Regions from separate parts of the Bradyrhizobium sp. SZCCHNRI1009 genome, predicted to be linked through region 3. Evidence: predicted binding sites of a transcription regulator. Region 3 holds the regulator's gene; each other region holds the start of a gene.
What was found. Region 3 encodes PhoB, which activates phosphate uptake and scavenging genes when phosphate is short. Its sites were predicted from a motif close to TGTCATNNANCTGTCAT; they were not measured.
Positions count from the first base shown of each region.

Region 1: QX010_RS18340 (DUF47 domain-containing protein) is a predicted target of PhoB. The motif match lies at 1,809-1,825, and genes of this name have one in related genera.
Region 2: QX010_RS27655 (UDP-2,3-diacylglucosamine diphosphatase) is a predicted target of PhoB. The motif match lies at 1,586-1,602, and genes of this name have one in related genera.
Region 4: QX010_RS15305 (DUF2794 domain-containing protein) is a predicted target of PhoB. The motif match lies at 1,504-1,520, and genes of this name have one in related genera.

Region 1 covers NZ_JAUEUL010000009.1:244,923-248,273, forward strand. Annotated here, with positions in the region: gene QX010_RS18335 (anion permease) at 101-1,108, opposite strand; gene QX010_RS18340 (DUF47 domain-containing protein) at 1,123-1,767, opposite strand; gene QX010_RS18345 (branched-chain amino acid ABC transporter permease) at 1,911-2,879, opposite strand; gene QX010_RS18350 (branched-chain amino acid ABC transporter permease) at 2,881-3,351, opposite strand, start outside.
Region 2 covers NZ_JAUEUL010000023.1:56,964-60,314, forward strand. Annotated here, with positions in the region: gene pyk (pyruvate kinase) at 15-1,433, shown strand; gene QX010_RS27655 (UDP-2,3-diacylglucosamine diphosphatase) at 1,626-2,438, shown strand; gene QX010_RS27660 (threonine/serine dehydratase) at 2,486-3,351, shown strand, end outside.
Region 3 covers NZ_JAUEUL010000012.1:60,885-64,235, reverse strand. Annotated here, with positions in the region: gene QX010_RS21045 (trypsin-like serine protease) at 1-1,010, opposite strand, end outside; gene phoB (phosphate regulon transcriptional regulator PhoB) at 1,158-1,865, opposite strand; gene phoU (phosphate signaling complex protein PhoU) at 1,882-2,598, opposite strand; gene pstB (phosphate ABC transporter ATP-binding protein PstB) at 2,629-3,351, opposite strand, start outside.
Region 4 covers NZ_JAUEUL010000007.1:159,457-162,807, reverse strand. Annotated here, with positions in the region: gene QX010_RS15315 (Bax inhibitor-1/YccA family protein) at 1-402, shown strand, start outside; gene QX010_RS15310 (N-acetyltransferase family protein) at 558-1,085, shown strand; gene QX010_RS15305 (DUF2794 domain-containing protein) at 1,127-1,492, opposite strand; gene QX010_RS15300 (DUF1223 domain-containing protein) at 1,911-2,693, opposite strand; gene acnA (aconitate hydratase AcnA) at 2,882-3,351, opposite strand, start outside.

The DNA.
Region 1 (3,351 bases), on a different contig from region 3:
CGGACCAGATCCAGCCCCAAACCCTCATGGTGAGGAGCGCCGCGCTTGCGGCGCGTCTCGAACCATGAGGCCCCAACGTTTCAGGACGGTCCCGCCGTCTTTAGTGCCTGAGCACCGACACCAGCCAGAAGCTCAGTGCCGCTACGATGGCCGAGGCCGGAATCGTGAAGATCCAGGCATAGACGATCGATCCGGCGACGTTCCAGCGCACCGCCGAGGCGCGGCGGGCGGCGCCGACGCCGACGATGGCACCGGTGATGGTGTGGGTGGTCGAGACGGGCACGCCGAGGAACGTCGCCAGGAACAGCGTGATGGCGCCGCCGGTCTCGGCGCAGAAGCCCTGCATCGGATTCAGCTTGGTGATGCGCAGGCCCATGGTCCGGACGATGCGCCAGCCGCCCATCAGCGTGCCCAGCGCCATCGCGGCCTGGCACGACAGCACCACCCAGAACGGCACCGTGAACTGCTCGCCGAGATGGCCCTGCGAGTACAACAGCACCGCGATGATGCCCATCGTCTTCTGCGCGTCGTTGCCGCCGTGGCCGAGCGAATACAGCGAGGCCGAAGCGAATTGCAGGATGCGGAAGGCCCGGTCCACGGCAAACGGCGTCGAGCGCACCGAGGCCCAGGACACGATCGCAACCAGGATCATCGCCAGCACCAGCCCGACCAGCGGCGACAGCACGATCGCGAGCACGGTCTTGGACAGGCCGCTCCACACGGTGGCCGAGATGCCGGCCTTGGCGACCCCTGCCCCGACCAGGCCGCCGATCAGCGCGTGCGAGCTCGACGACGGAATGCCGGCCGCCCAGGTGACCAGGTTCCAGACGATCGCGCCGACCAGGGCCGCGAAGATCACGTGGGCGTCGACGATCGCGGGATCGATGATCCCGGTGCCGATGGTCTGCGCGACATGCAGTCCGAACACGCTGAACGCCACGAAATTGAAGAACGCGGCCCAGAACACCGCATATTGCGGCCGGAGCACGCGGGTCGAGACGATGGTCGCGATCGAGTTGGCGGCGTCGTGCAGGCCGTTCAGGAAATCGAAGGCGAGTGCGACGGCGATGAGGCCAACCAGGATCGGAAGGCCGAGTTGAGCGTCCACGGCGCGGCCCTACCCTAGACCTGTTCGATCATGATCGAATTGATCTCGTTGGCGACGTCGTCGAAGCGGTCGGCGACCTTCTCCAGATGGTCGTAGATCTCGGCGCCGACGATGAAGTCCATCGTGTTGGCGTTGCGGTGCTTGAGGAATAGCTCCTTCAGCCCAATGTCGTGGAGGTCGTCGACCCGGCCCTCGAGCTTGGTCATCTCCTCGGTGATCGCGGTGATCATCGGCACGTTCTGGCCGATCGCCTGCAGCAGCGGCAGCGCCTTCCCGATCAGATTGGCGCAATCGACCAGCAAGGTGCCCATCTCGCGCATGGTCGGCTCGAACTCCTTGACCTCGAACAGCACCACGGCCTTGGCGGTCTGCTGCATCTGGTCGATGGCGTCGTCCATCGAGGTGATCAGGTTCTTGATGTCGCCGCGGTCGAACGGGGTGATGAAGGTGCGGCGGACCGCGGTCAGCACCTCCCGCGTGATGTTGTCGGCCTCGTTCTCGAGCTGGCTGACGCGCTGGCAGTGCCTGAGGATGTCGTCGCCGCCCTTAAGCATGTCCTGCAGCGCATGCGCGCCTTGGATCACCACCTTGTTGTGGCGGGCGAACAAATCGAAAAACCGCTCCTCCCGCGGGAGAACGGCGCGAAACCAGTGCAGCATGGGACGAGATCCATCCATTCCGAAACGGGCCAGGGCCGACCCGTCACAGAACTGTCATACTCCGGATCGCGCACCAGCAGAAGCGGTGGCCGGTTCATCCACCGCTTTCTGCCCTTTCGACGATCTCTTTACAGATCAACAGCTTAGAGGGATCGCTTGAACAGATGGGCGATTTCTCCGACCACGCCGCGGCGGAAGGTGAGCACGCAGGCGACGAAGATGCCGCCCTGGATCACCGTCACCCACTGGCCGAAGCCGGACAGATATTGCTGCATGCCGACGATCACGAACGCGCCGACGACGGGGCCGAACACGGTGCCGAGCCCGCCGACCAGGGTCATGAGCACGATCTGGCCGGACATCCCGACCTCGACGTCGGTCAGCGAGGCATTCTGGGCGACGAACACCTTCAGCGCACCGGCCAGGCCAGCCAGCGTCCCCGACAGGATGAAGGCGAGCAGCTTGTACTGGTCGGTCTTGTAGCCCAGCGAGATCGCCCGCTGCTCGTTCTCGCGGATCGACTTCAGCACCTCGCCGAACGGCGAGTTGATGGTGCGGAAGATCAGCAGGAAGCCGGCGAGGAAGCCGGCCAGCACGACGTAATACAGCACCGTCGGCTTGGACAGGTCGAGGATGCCGAACATCCGCCCCTGCGGAATGCCCTGGATACCGTCCTCGCCATGGGTGAACGGCGCCTGCAGATAGATGAAGTACAAGAGCTGCGACAGCGCCAGGGTGATCATCGCGAAATAGATGCCCTGCCGGCGGATCGAGATGTAGCCGGTGATCACCGACAGGACGAACGATCCGGCAACGCCCGTGAGGATGCCGAGCTCGGGCGGCAGCCCCCACACTTTCAACGCGTGGGCGCTGCAATAGCCGGCCGTTCCCAGGAACATCGCGTGGCCGAACGACAACAGGCCGCCATAGCCGATCAGGAGGTTGAAGGCGCAGGCGAGCAGCGCGAAGCACAGCGCCTGCATGACGAAGAACGGGTACAGCCCGGTCCACGGCACGATCGCCAGCAGCGCTGCCATGATGACGAACACGATCATCTCGTCGCGCATCGCGCGCGGGGTGATCGGCAGGGTCGCGTCGGTGATGGATGTCATGTCAGGCCGCCCGTCCGGTCAGACCCGTCGGCTTCACCAGCAGCACCAGGACCATCAGAACGAAGACCACGGTGTTGGAAGCCTCGGGATAGAAATACTTTGTCAGTCCCTCGATCACGCCGAGCAGGAAGCCGGTGATGATCGAGCCCATGATCGAACCCATGCCGCCGATCACAACCACCGCGAACACCACGATGATGATGTGCTCGCCCATCAGCGGCCGCACCTGGTTGATCGGCGCCGACAGCACGCCGGCCAGCGCCGCAAGCCCGACGCCGAGGCCGTAGGTCAGCGTGATCATGCGCGGGACGTTGATGCCGAAGGCCCGCACCAAGGTCGGGTTCTCGGTGGCTGCGCGCAGGTAGGCGCCGAGCCGGGTGCGCTCGATCAGGAACCAGGTCGCCAGGCAGACGACCAGGGAGAAGATGACGACCCAGCCGCGATAGACCGGCAGATACATGAAGCCGAGGTT
Region 2 (3,351 bases), on a different contig from region 3:
AGAAAGGACACATCATGCGTCGTCACCGTCGAGCCAAGATCGTCGCGACTGTCGGTCCCGCGAGCAATTCTCCGGAGGTGCTGAAAGCGCTGTTCCTCGCCGGTGTAGACACATTTCGTCTCAATTTCAGCCACGGCACGCAGGCCGATCACGCCAGGGTCCATGCCGCGATCCGCGCCCTCGAGAAGGAGGTGCAGCGGCCAATCGGCATCTTGATGGATCTGCAGGGTCCGAAGATTCGTGTCGGCACGCTACGCGACAAGAAGATCCAGGTCGAAGCCGGCGAGACGATTCGGTTTGTCCTCAACGGCACCGAGGGCGACAAGACGTCGATTCCGTTGCCGCATCCGGAGATCTTTGCGGCGGTCGCGCCCGGTCACGATCTTCTGATCGATGACGGCCGCGTGCGGGTGCGCGTCATGGGCCTCGGCGACGACTGGATCGAAGCCAAGGTGATCGTCGGCGGCGCGATCTCCAATCACAAGGGCGTCAATCTGCCGGGCACGATTCTGGAGCTGTCGCCGCTGACGGCCAAGGACCGCTCCGATCTTGCCTTTGGGCTCGACCTCGGCGTCGACTGGGTGGCGCTGTCGTTCGTGCAGAAGCCGTCCGACGTGCTGGAGGCGAGGGGCCTGATCAATGGCCGCGCCGGCATCATGTCCAAGATCGAGAAGCCGGCGGCGCTGGAGCGCATCGACGACATCATCCAGCTGTCGGACGCGATCATGGTCGCGCGCGGCGATCTCGGCGTCGAGATTCCCAACGAGGACGTGCCGGGCAAGCAGAAGGAGCTGGTGCGCGCCTGCCGGCTCGCGGTGAAGCCGGTGATCGTCGCGACGCAGATGCTGGATTCGATGGTCGCGACGCCGACGCCGACCCGCGCCGAGGTCTCCGACGTCGCGACCGCGATCTATGACGGCGCCGACGCGGTGATGCTGTCGGCGGAATCGGCCAGCGGGCAATACCCGCGCGAGGCGGTCGCGATGATGGACAGCATCATCAAGGCAACCGAGGGCCACAAGATGTACCGCTCCATCGTCGAGGCGACGCAGCCGGGCGAGGAGCAGACCGCACCGCATGCGGTGGCGACCGCCGCGGCCGACCTGGCGTCGGCGATCCACGCCAGGGCGATCGTGGCCTATACGTCGAGCGGAACTTCGGCCTCCCGCGTTGCGCGCAAGCGGCCGAGCCTGCCGATTCTGGCGATCACGCCGAACGAGGACACCTCGCGGCGCATGTGCCTGTTGTGGGGCGCGCACAGCGTGCTGTCGCAGGACGTGCAGAACTACGAGGAAATGGTCGAGCGCGCGACCTTCTTTGCCGTGCAGGAGGAGTTCGCGGAAGCCGGCGACCTGCTCGTCGTCGTCGCCGGCATCCCGTTCGCGCAGGCCGGCACCACCAACAATCTGCGTGTCGTCACCATGCCGAGATAGGAGGCCGATTTTCCCTGTTCGCGCCGCCCGCCTGTCGCCTGATTGTCGCACCGCGCTGGTATCGCGGGGCAGTGACGAAGGACGTCGCGAGTCGTCGAACGAGCGGTGTCCGGTCGCGGTCCGGCAGGACGGGTTCTGCCAGTGAGGCCGTTCGTCATCGCGGTGTCATCAGGGGCTGTTAGGTGGGCGCGCATGGGACTTGAGACTGCTGGTGAAGAAAGCCCGGCTCGGCGCTTTCGGACGTTGTTCATCTCGGACGTTCATCTCGGAGCCCGCGGCTCGCAGGCCAATCTCCTGGTCGATTTCCTGCGCCACCATGATGCCGATACGATCTATCTGGTCGGCGACATCATCGATGGCTGGGCGCTCAAATCGAGCTGGCATTGGCCGCAGTCGCATAACGACCTGGTGCAGAAGATGCTGCGCAAGGCGCGCAAGGGCGCCAAGGTCGTTTACGTCCCCGGCAATCACGACGAGTTCCTGCGCGGCTACTACGGCACGCATTTCGGCGGCATCGACGTCGTCGAGAACATCGTGCACACCGGCACCGACGGCAAACGCTATCTCGTCATTCACGGCGACATCTTCGATCTGGTCGTGCAGAACGCGCGCTGGCTCGCCCATCTCGGCGACAAGGCCTACGATTTTGCGATCCAGATGAACCGGCTGGTCAACTTCTTCCGCCGCATGTTCGGCGTGCCCTATTGGTCGCTGTCGCAATGGGCCAAGCAGAAGGTCAAGAACGCGGTGAACTATATCGGCGCGTTCGAGACGGCACTGGCCTCCGAGGCGCGCCGGCATGGCGCTGACGGCGTGATCTGCGGCCACATCCATTGCGCCGTCATCCGCGACCAGGACGGCATCCGCTACATGAATTGCGGCGACTGGGTCGAAAGCTGCACGGCGCTGGTCGAGCACGAGGACGGCCGCTTCGAGATCCTCACCTGGACCGATCCGCAGCGGCAGCCGGCGCCGGTTCCGCAGCTGGCCGCCCGCGCCGCCTGACACCGGCTCCCTTGCCTCTCGGCAATCGGGCGCGGTAAAATCGGGGCATGACAGCTCATTCCCCGATCCTGCCCGTGACCGTCGCCGACATCGATGCGGCGGCACGCGTCCTCGCGCCCGTGGCCGTGCGGACCCCGCTGCTGCCGGCTCCCGTGCTCAACGAGCGGTTCAAAGCGAACGTGTTCGTGAAGCCGGAGGTGCTGCAGCGGACCGGCTCGTTCAAGTTCCGCGGCGCCTACAACAAGCTGGCGTCGATCCCGCAAGCAGCGCGCGGCAACGGCGTCGTCGCATTCTCCTCCGGCAATCATGCGCAGGGCGTCGCCCATGCCGCCACATTGCTGGGCATGGACGCCACGATCGTGATGCCCTCGGATGCGCCGGCGGCCAAGCGCGAGCGCACCAAGGCGTTCGGCGCCGACGTCGTGCTCTATGATCGCGACCGCGAGGACCGCGAAGCGATCGCGCGCGACATCGCTGCAAAGCGCGGCTCGACGGTGGTGCCGCCCTATGACGATCCCTTTGTCATCGCAGGGCAGGGCACCGTCGGCCGCGAGATCGCCGCAGATCTCGCGGCGCTGGGCCTGTCGCCGGATCTGGTGATTGTGCCTGCTTCCGGCGGCGGGCTGCTTGCCGGCGTCTCGACCGCGGTGAAGGCGCAGTTTCCGAGCACCCAGATGGTCGTGGCTGAGCCCAAGGGCTTCGACGACCATGCGCGCTCGCTGCGGGCCGGCCACCGCGAGGCCCACGATGCAAAGGGCCGAACCATCTGCGACGCGCTGATGGCGGCGATTCCGGGCGAGATCACCTTCGCGATCAACAGCCAGCTTCTGTCGGCCGCGGTCGAGGCCTCGGATGAGGAGGTGGGGCGCGCGGTCGGCTTTGCCTTCCGGGAGCTGAAGCTCGTGGTCGAGCC
Region 3 (3,351 bases):
TGCAGTTCCTCGCGCGTCAGCGCCTTGACCGCGACCGGCTTCGACGGCAGCGCATCCTTCAGCACGATCAGCGCCCAATCGGCGGGCGAGCGGTCGAGCGACCATCTGTCGTGCCGGGTCGGGACGAAGTCCGGCGCCACGATCAGCTTGTCGGCGACCGACGATGCCGCCGGCGTGCCCCTGTTCATGCCGGCCAGGAAGCGGACATTGCCGGGGCTGACCTGCGCGACGCCGTTGAACACGCAATGCGCGGCGGTGAGCACGACGCGCGCCGCGACCAGCGTGCCGGTGCACCAGCCGCCGGTCGAGTATTGCGCGACGGTGACGACGCCGATCGACGACGCCGGCCACGAGGTGGGATCGACGACCTCTCCGATGTGGCGGTCGAGCCCGAGCAGTTGCTCCGGACGCGGAGCGGCGACGCCCGCCTCCGCCGATTCCGGCTTCGGCCGCCAGGCCGCAATGGCGCTCTGGGCCTGGACGCGCTGCGGCTCCGTCAGCTTGACCCGCTGCACGTCGCGGCGGGCCGATCGCACGCCGCTGCGACCCGCCATCACCAGCCAGGCGTAGCCCTGCACGACGTCCTGCTGCACGCCGCGACCGTCGAGCAGCATCAGGCCCAGCATGTATTGCGACTGGGCAAAGCCCTGCGCTGCCGCGCGGCTGAACCAGCGGCCGGCTTCGCCATAATTGCTCGCGACACCTTCGCCGTTGACATAGGCGATGCCGAGATAATGCTGGGCGACGGCGAGGCCCTGATCGGCGGCCTTGCGATACCACGCCAGCGCCTCGGCGGGGTTGCGCGGTTGGCCCCAGCCGAAGGCCTCCATGAAGCCGACGTCGAACTGCGCCCGCGCATCGCCCTTGGCGGCCAGCGGCAGCAGGCGGCGCATCGCCGCGGCGTGCTGTCCGTTTCCCGCCGCGGCGACCGCGTCTTCGAGCTCGGCGGCCGCGGCGCCCGCCGCGCTGCCGAGCAGGACGGCTAGAGATATGATGATGGTCTTGATCAAGGGCGTCCGCTGGGACCGAAACATCGTGACGGGCCACGAAGCAGACACGATCAAGACGGCGGCGGCGTGGCGGAAAGCGGACCGCGATCTCCTCAATCGGGCCCCCTCGCGCCTCACACCTGCTTCATCCTCACGCCCGATCGCCCCTTACACCTGCTCGCTCTTGGCGAAGCGATCATCGAGCGCATAGCCGGCGCCGCGCACGGTGCGGATCGGGTCCTGCTCGCGGCCCGGATTGAGCAGCTTGCGCAGGCGGCCGATATGGACGTCGACCGTGCGCTCGTCGATATAGATGTCGCGGCCCCAGACGCTGTCGAGCAGCTGCTCACGGCTGAACACGCGGCCGGGATGCTCCAGGAAAAACTCGAGCAGGCGGTATTCGGTCGGGCCGAGATCGATCGGCCGTCCCGAGCGCGCCACGCGGCGCTTCTCGCGGTCGAGCTCGATGTCGCCATAGGACAGCACGGTCGCCAGCCGCTCCGGGCTCGCCCGCCGCAGCAGGCCCTTCACGCGCGCCAGCAGCTCCGGCACCGAGAACGGCTTGACGATGTAGTCGTCGGCGCCGGTCGCGAGGCCGCGCACGCGCTCGCTCTCCTCGCCGCGCGCGGTGAGCATGATGATCGGCAATTGCCGGGTCTCGGACCGCGCCCGCAGGCGGCGGCACAGCTCGATGCCGGACAGGCCCGGCAGCATCCAGTCGAGCACGACGAGATCGGGAACGCGCTCCTTCAGCCGTGTGTCGGCCTCGTCTCCGCGCGCCACCGTCTCGACCTCGTAGCCTTCGGCCTCGAGGTTGTAGCGCAGGAGCGTCGTCAGCGCCTCCTCGTCCTCCACCACCAGAATTCGGGCGCCCATGTCAGAACCGTCTCTCTCAGTTGCCGGGGATCGTCGTCGCGAAGCTCGTCATGTCGCCCTTCGGGCGCTTGTCCATGATCTGCTGGCCTTCGATCATATAGAAGACGGTCTCCGCGATGTTGGTCGCGTGATCGCCGATGCGCTCGATGTTCTTGGCGCAGAACATCAGATGGATGCAGAACGAGATGTTGCGCGGATCCTCCATCATGTAGGTCAGGAGTTCGCGGAACAGCGAGGTGCAGATGGCGTCGACCTCCTCGTCGCCCTTCCACACCGTCATCGCCGCCGGCAGGTCGTGCGCGGCATAGGCGTCCAGCACCGTCTTGACCTGCGACTGCACCAGGTCGGTCATGTGCTCGAGCCCGCGGATCAGCTTGAGCGGATGGAAGTCGCTCTCCAGCGCCGCGACGCGCTTGCCGATGTTCTTGGCGAGATCGCCGATGCGCTCCAGATCGGTGGCGACCCGCATCGCACCGACGATCTCGCGCAGGTCGACCGCCATCGGCTGTCGCCGGGCGATGGTAAGAACGGCGCGCTCCTCGATGATGCGCTGCAGCTTGTCGACCTCGGCGTCGGTGGCGACCACCTTCTGGCCGAGTGCGATGTCGCGCCGCACCAGCGCATCGACGGAATCGACGATCAGACGCTCGGCGAGGCCGCCCATTTCCGACACCAGCCGGGTGAGATCCTGCAGATCGCTGTCGAACGCCTTGGCGGTATGTTCACTGGCCATGATGATCTCCTGAAGTCAATGTCGTCGGCGTCAGCCGAACCGGCCGGTGATGTAATCCTGGGTCCGCCGATCGCTCGGCGAGGTGAAGATCTTGCTGGTGTCGTCGAACTCGATCAGCTCGCCGAGATACATGAAGGCGGTCTTGTCGGAGACGCGCGCCGCCTGCTGCATGTTATGCGTCACGATGGCGATCGTATAGTTTTCGGCGAGCTCCTGGATCAGCTCCTCGACCTTGGCGGTCGAGATCGGATCGAGCGCCGAGCACGGCTCGTCGAACAGGATCACCTCCGGCCGGACCGCCACGGTGCGCGCAATGCACAGCCGCTGCTGCTGGCCGCCTGACAGCGACAGGCCCGAAGCGTTGAGCTTGTCCTTGACCTCGTTCCACAACGCGCCGCCGCGCAGTGCCTTCTCGACCCGGTCGTCCATCTCCGACTTGGAGATCTTCTCATACAGCCGGATGCCGAAGGCGATGTTCTCGTAGATCGTCATCGGGAACGGCGTCGGCTTCTGGAACACCATGCCGACCCGGGCCCGCAGCAGGTTGAGGTCGAGCTTGGGATCGAGGATGTTGGTGTTGTCCAGCATGAGCTGGCCAACGGCGCGCTGGCCCGGGTAGAGATCGTACATCCGGTTGAAGATGCGCAGCAGGGTCGACTTGCCGCAGCCGGACGGGCCGATGAACGCGGTGACGCGGTTGGTCCCCAGCGACAGGTTGATGTTCTTCAGCGCGTGGTGATCGCCGTAATAGAA
Region 4 (3,351 bases), on a different contig from region 3:
ATCTTCCTGGTGTACACCCACACCTCGATCGTGCGGGTGTTCTTCATCACCGCGGCGACGTTCGGCGCGCTGAGCCTCTACGGCTACACGACCAAGCGTGACATGACGGGCATGGGCTCGTTCCTGTTCATGGGCCTGATCGGCATCGTGCTGGCGAGCCTGGTGAACCTGTTCCTGGCGAGCTCGATGCTGCAGTTCATCGTCTCGGTGATCGGCGTGTTCGTGTTCGCCGGCCTGACCGCCTGGGATACGCAGCGCCTGAAGAACGAGTACATCTACGGCTACGCCTCCGCGGGCGGCGACATCGCCGAGCGCGCAGCGATCACCGGCGCGCTGTCGCTGTACCTGAACTTCATCAACCTGTTCACGCTGCTGCTGCAGCTGCTCGGACAGCGCGACTGATCCAACCGCTCGAACGAGCGACCTTCGAAGCCCCGGCCTCACCGCCGGGGCTTTTCGTTTTTACAAACCCGATTGCGACCGGCGCAAAGCGGCAGCGACAGCCATGCCGCGAGGCCGGATTGATCGCCGCGTCCGCATGGGTATGCTTGCACCCCATGTCGAACATTGAAATCCGGCCCACCCAGGAGGCCGACCTCCCGGCCATCACCGCCATCTACGGCCAGGCCGTCCGCGAGGGCACGGCCACCTTCGAGCTCGACCCTCCGGATCTGGCGGAGATGACGCGCCGCTTCCGGGCGCTCCGCGACGGCGGCTTCCCCTATTTCGCCGCCCTGCTGGACGGAGAGGTGGTGGGCTATGCCTATGCCGGGCCCTACCGGCCCCGCCCTGCCTATCGCTTCACGGTGGAGAACTCGGTCTATCTCGCTCCCGCCAGCCAGCGTCGCGGCATCGGGATGCGACTGATGCGGCGGCTGATCGACGCCTGTGAGGAGGGAGGCTTTCGCCAGATGATCGCCGTCATCGGCGACTCCGCCAATGCCGGCTCGGTCGGGCTGCATACCGCCTGCGGCTTCCAGATGATCGGCACCCACCCCAGCGTCGGCCTGAAATTCGGCCGCTGGCTCGATACCGTCATGATGCAGCGCCCGCTCGGGGCCGGGAGCAGCGACGTCCCGGCGTAAGCGACGCCGGTCGAAATGTCGTGATCACCCGGCGGGTCGGATCAGACCAGCGCCGGCTTCGGCGCGATCGCCAGCAACACGCGCTCAAGCTCGTGGCCGCGGCGCAGGATCAGCCCGGTGGCCGAGATCACGCTGTACATGCCCTGCTTGCGTGCGAGACGCGGATCCTTCTCGATGCGGTAGATCGGCACCTCGGACGCCCGGCGAAACACGGAGAAGACGGCCCGGTCACGCAGGAAGTCGATCGAATAGTCGCGCCACTCACCGTCGGCGACCATGCGACCGTAGAGGTTCAGGATGCGGTTCAGCTCCAGGCGGTCGAACGTCACCCGGTTCGGCGCTGCGGCCGCACTGCGCGCCGCCGCGCGGTTCTCGCTGGGGTCGGCGTCCTCCGGCGTGAGGTTCATTGGCGTCCTCCTGTCATCTGTGTGACATGATCGCGCCATCCGGCAGAAGCCGCAAGGGGCCGTTTTCGTTGTTGAAGTTCGACCGAGCCTGCGAGGTCATCAGTTCCGCGAACACGCAAGCGTCACGGGATCGTTAGCGGAATCATAATCGCGCCGTCTTTCCGCCCACCGACCGCCCCCGACCTTCGGCATAAGATTCGTGTGCGTTGGCCCGGTCCTTTCGGTTCCGGATTCCTCAGCCCCCAGCCCCCCGGGGTCGTCAGGATCGGGTCTATTCACAAGTAAGGCAAAGGGCCAACGCAAGTTGGTCCTTTTGCTTTTCTGGCGTGAGCTGCCGGAAGATGTCGCGGCGCGCCGTCGCACGGACGTGACGCGCCTCACGCAGGTCAGCGGAAACGAAGATCGGGACGACGGAAGATCAGCGCTCGGGACCACGCGCCGTTGCTGAAGCCCGTCCGCCCAACGGCAACTCGGAAAAGGCGGCGCCGAGCATTGGCCCAGGGCGGTCGCGACTGCCGTCCTGCACATAGACGACGGTGCCATCGACGCCCTCGCGGGCGATCTTCTCCAGCGGCACGCTCCAGCTGACCGGCGACCCGTTCCAGTCACCCAGCTTCTGGAGACCGCGAACGACGTTGTAATAGGTCAGGTCGCGGCCGCTGTTCTCGCCGCGCCCGACCGAGATCGGGACCACCCGCGAGATCGAGCAGACCCAGACCTCGCCGTGCCGGCGCGGCGCATGCTCGCTGGCCGCGGCGACCGAGACGGAGAGCTCCTGGCCGTCGACCGACAGCCTCACCGGCACCGACATCACCGCGCCGCCCTGGACGGTTTCCTCGATCGCGCCTTCGATGGCCTCACGGTCGCTGCCGATCACATGCACAGAGCCGTTGATCACCGCCTGCGGCGTATAGACCTCGCGGTCCCCGCGCGCACGAGAATAGGCCCGCTGCCGGGCCGTGAAGCGGGAGTCGGCCAGCGTGTCCTTCCAGCCGAGATAGTCCCAGTAGTCGATCGGCAGCGACAACGCGATGACCGAAGGATCTCTGGCGAGCTCGCCGAGGATCTTGTCAGCCGGCGGGCAGGACGAACAGCCTTGAGAGGTGAAGAGTTCGATCACCGCACGGGGATCGGACGCGGCTGGCCGGACGAAAGCGATGACCGCACAGACACTCAGCGCTGCGCGCGACCACCACGACATCTGTCCACTCATCGCCACTGTCCCGTCTGGACCACCGTCCGCTGCGCCCTGCGCATCACTGCATCCGCGATGCCGTCCTCGTAGTTAACAAACCGAAAATGCAAAGGAGGCGGCCCTTGTCATAGGCCGCCTCCTTCATCACCCGCTACTCACTTCAGAGTGAGCCAAACTGTCGCATCGCGCTTTGGTTAAGCGGCGAGCTTGCGCAGCACGTAGTGTAGGATGCCGCCGTTGCGGTAGTAGTCGAGCTCGTCGAGCGTATCGATCCGGCAGAGCAGCGGCACCTGCTGCGCCGCACCGTCGGCCGAGACGATCTCGGCGGTCAGGGTTTGGCGCGGCTTCAGGTCGCCCTGCAGGCCCTTGATGGTAACCTTCTCGTCGCCCTTGAGGCCGAGCGAGGACCAGGACGTGCCTTCCTGGAAGGTGAGCGGCAGCACGCCCATACCGACCAGGTTGGAGCGATGGATGCGCTCGAAGCTCTGGCAGATCACGGCGCGGACGCCGAGCAGCCGGGTACCTTTGGCGGCCCAGTCGCGCGATGAGCCGTTGCCGTATTCGGCGCCGGCGAACACCACCAGCGGCACACCCTCTTCCTGATACTTCATCGCGGCGTCGTAGATCGACATCTGCTCGCCGTCGGGCCAATGCTTGGTCAGAC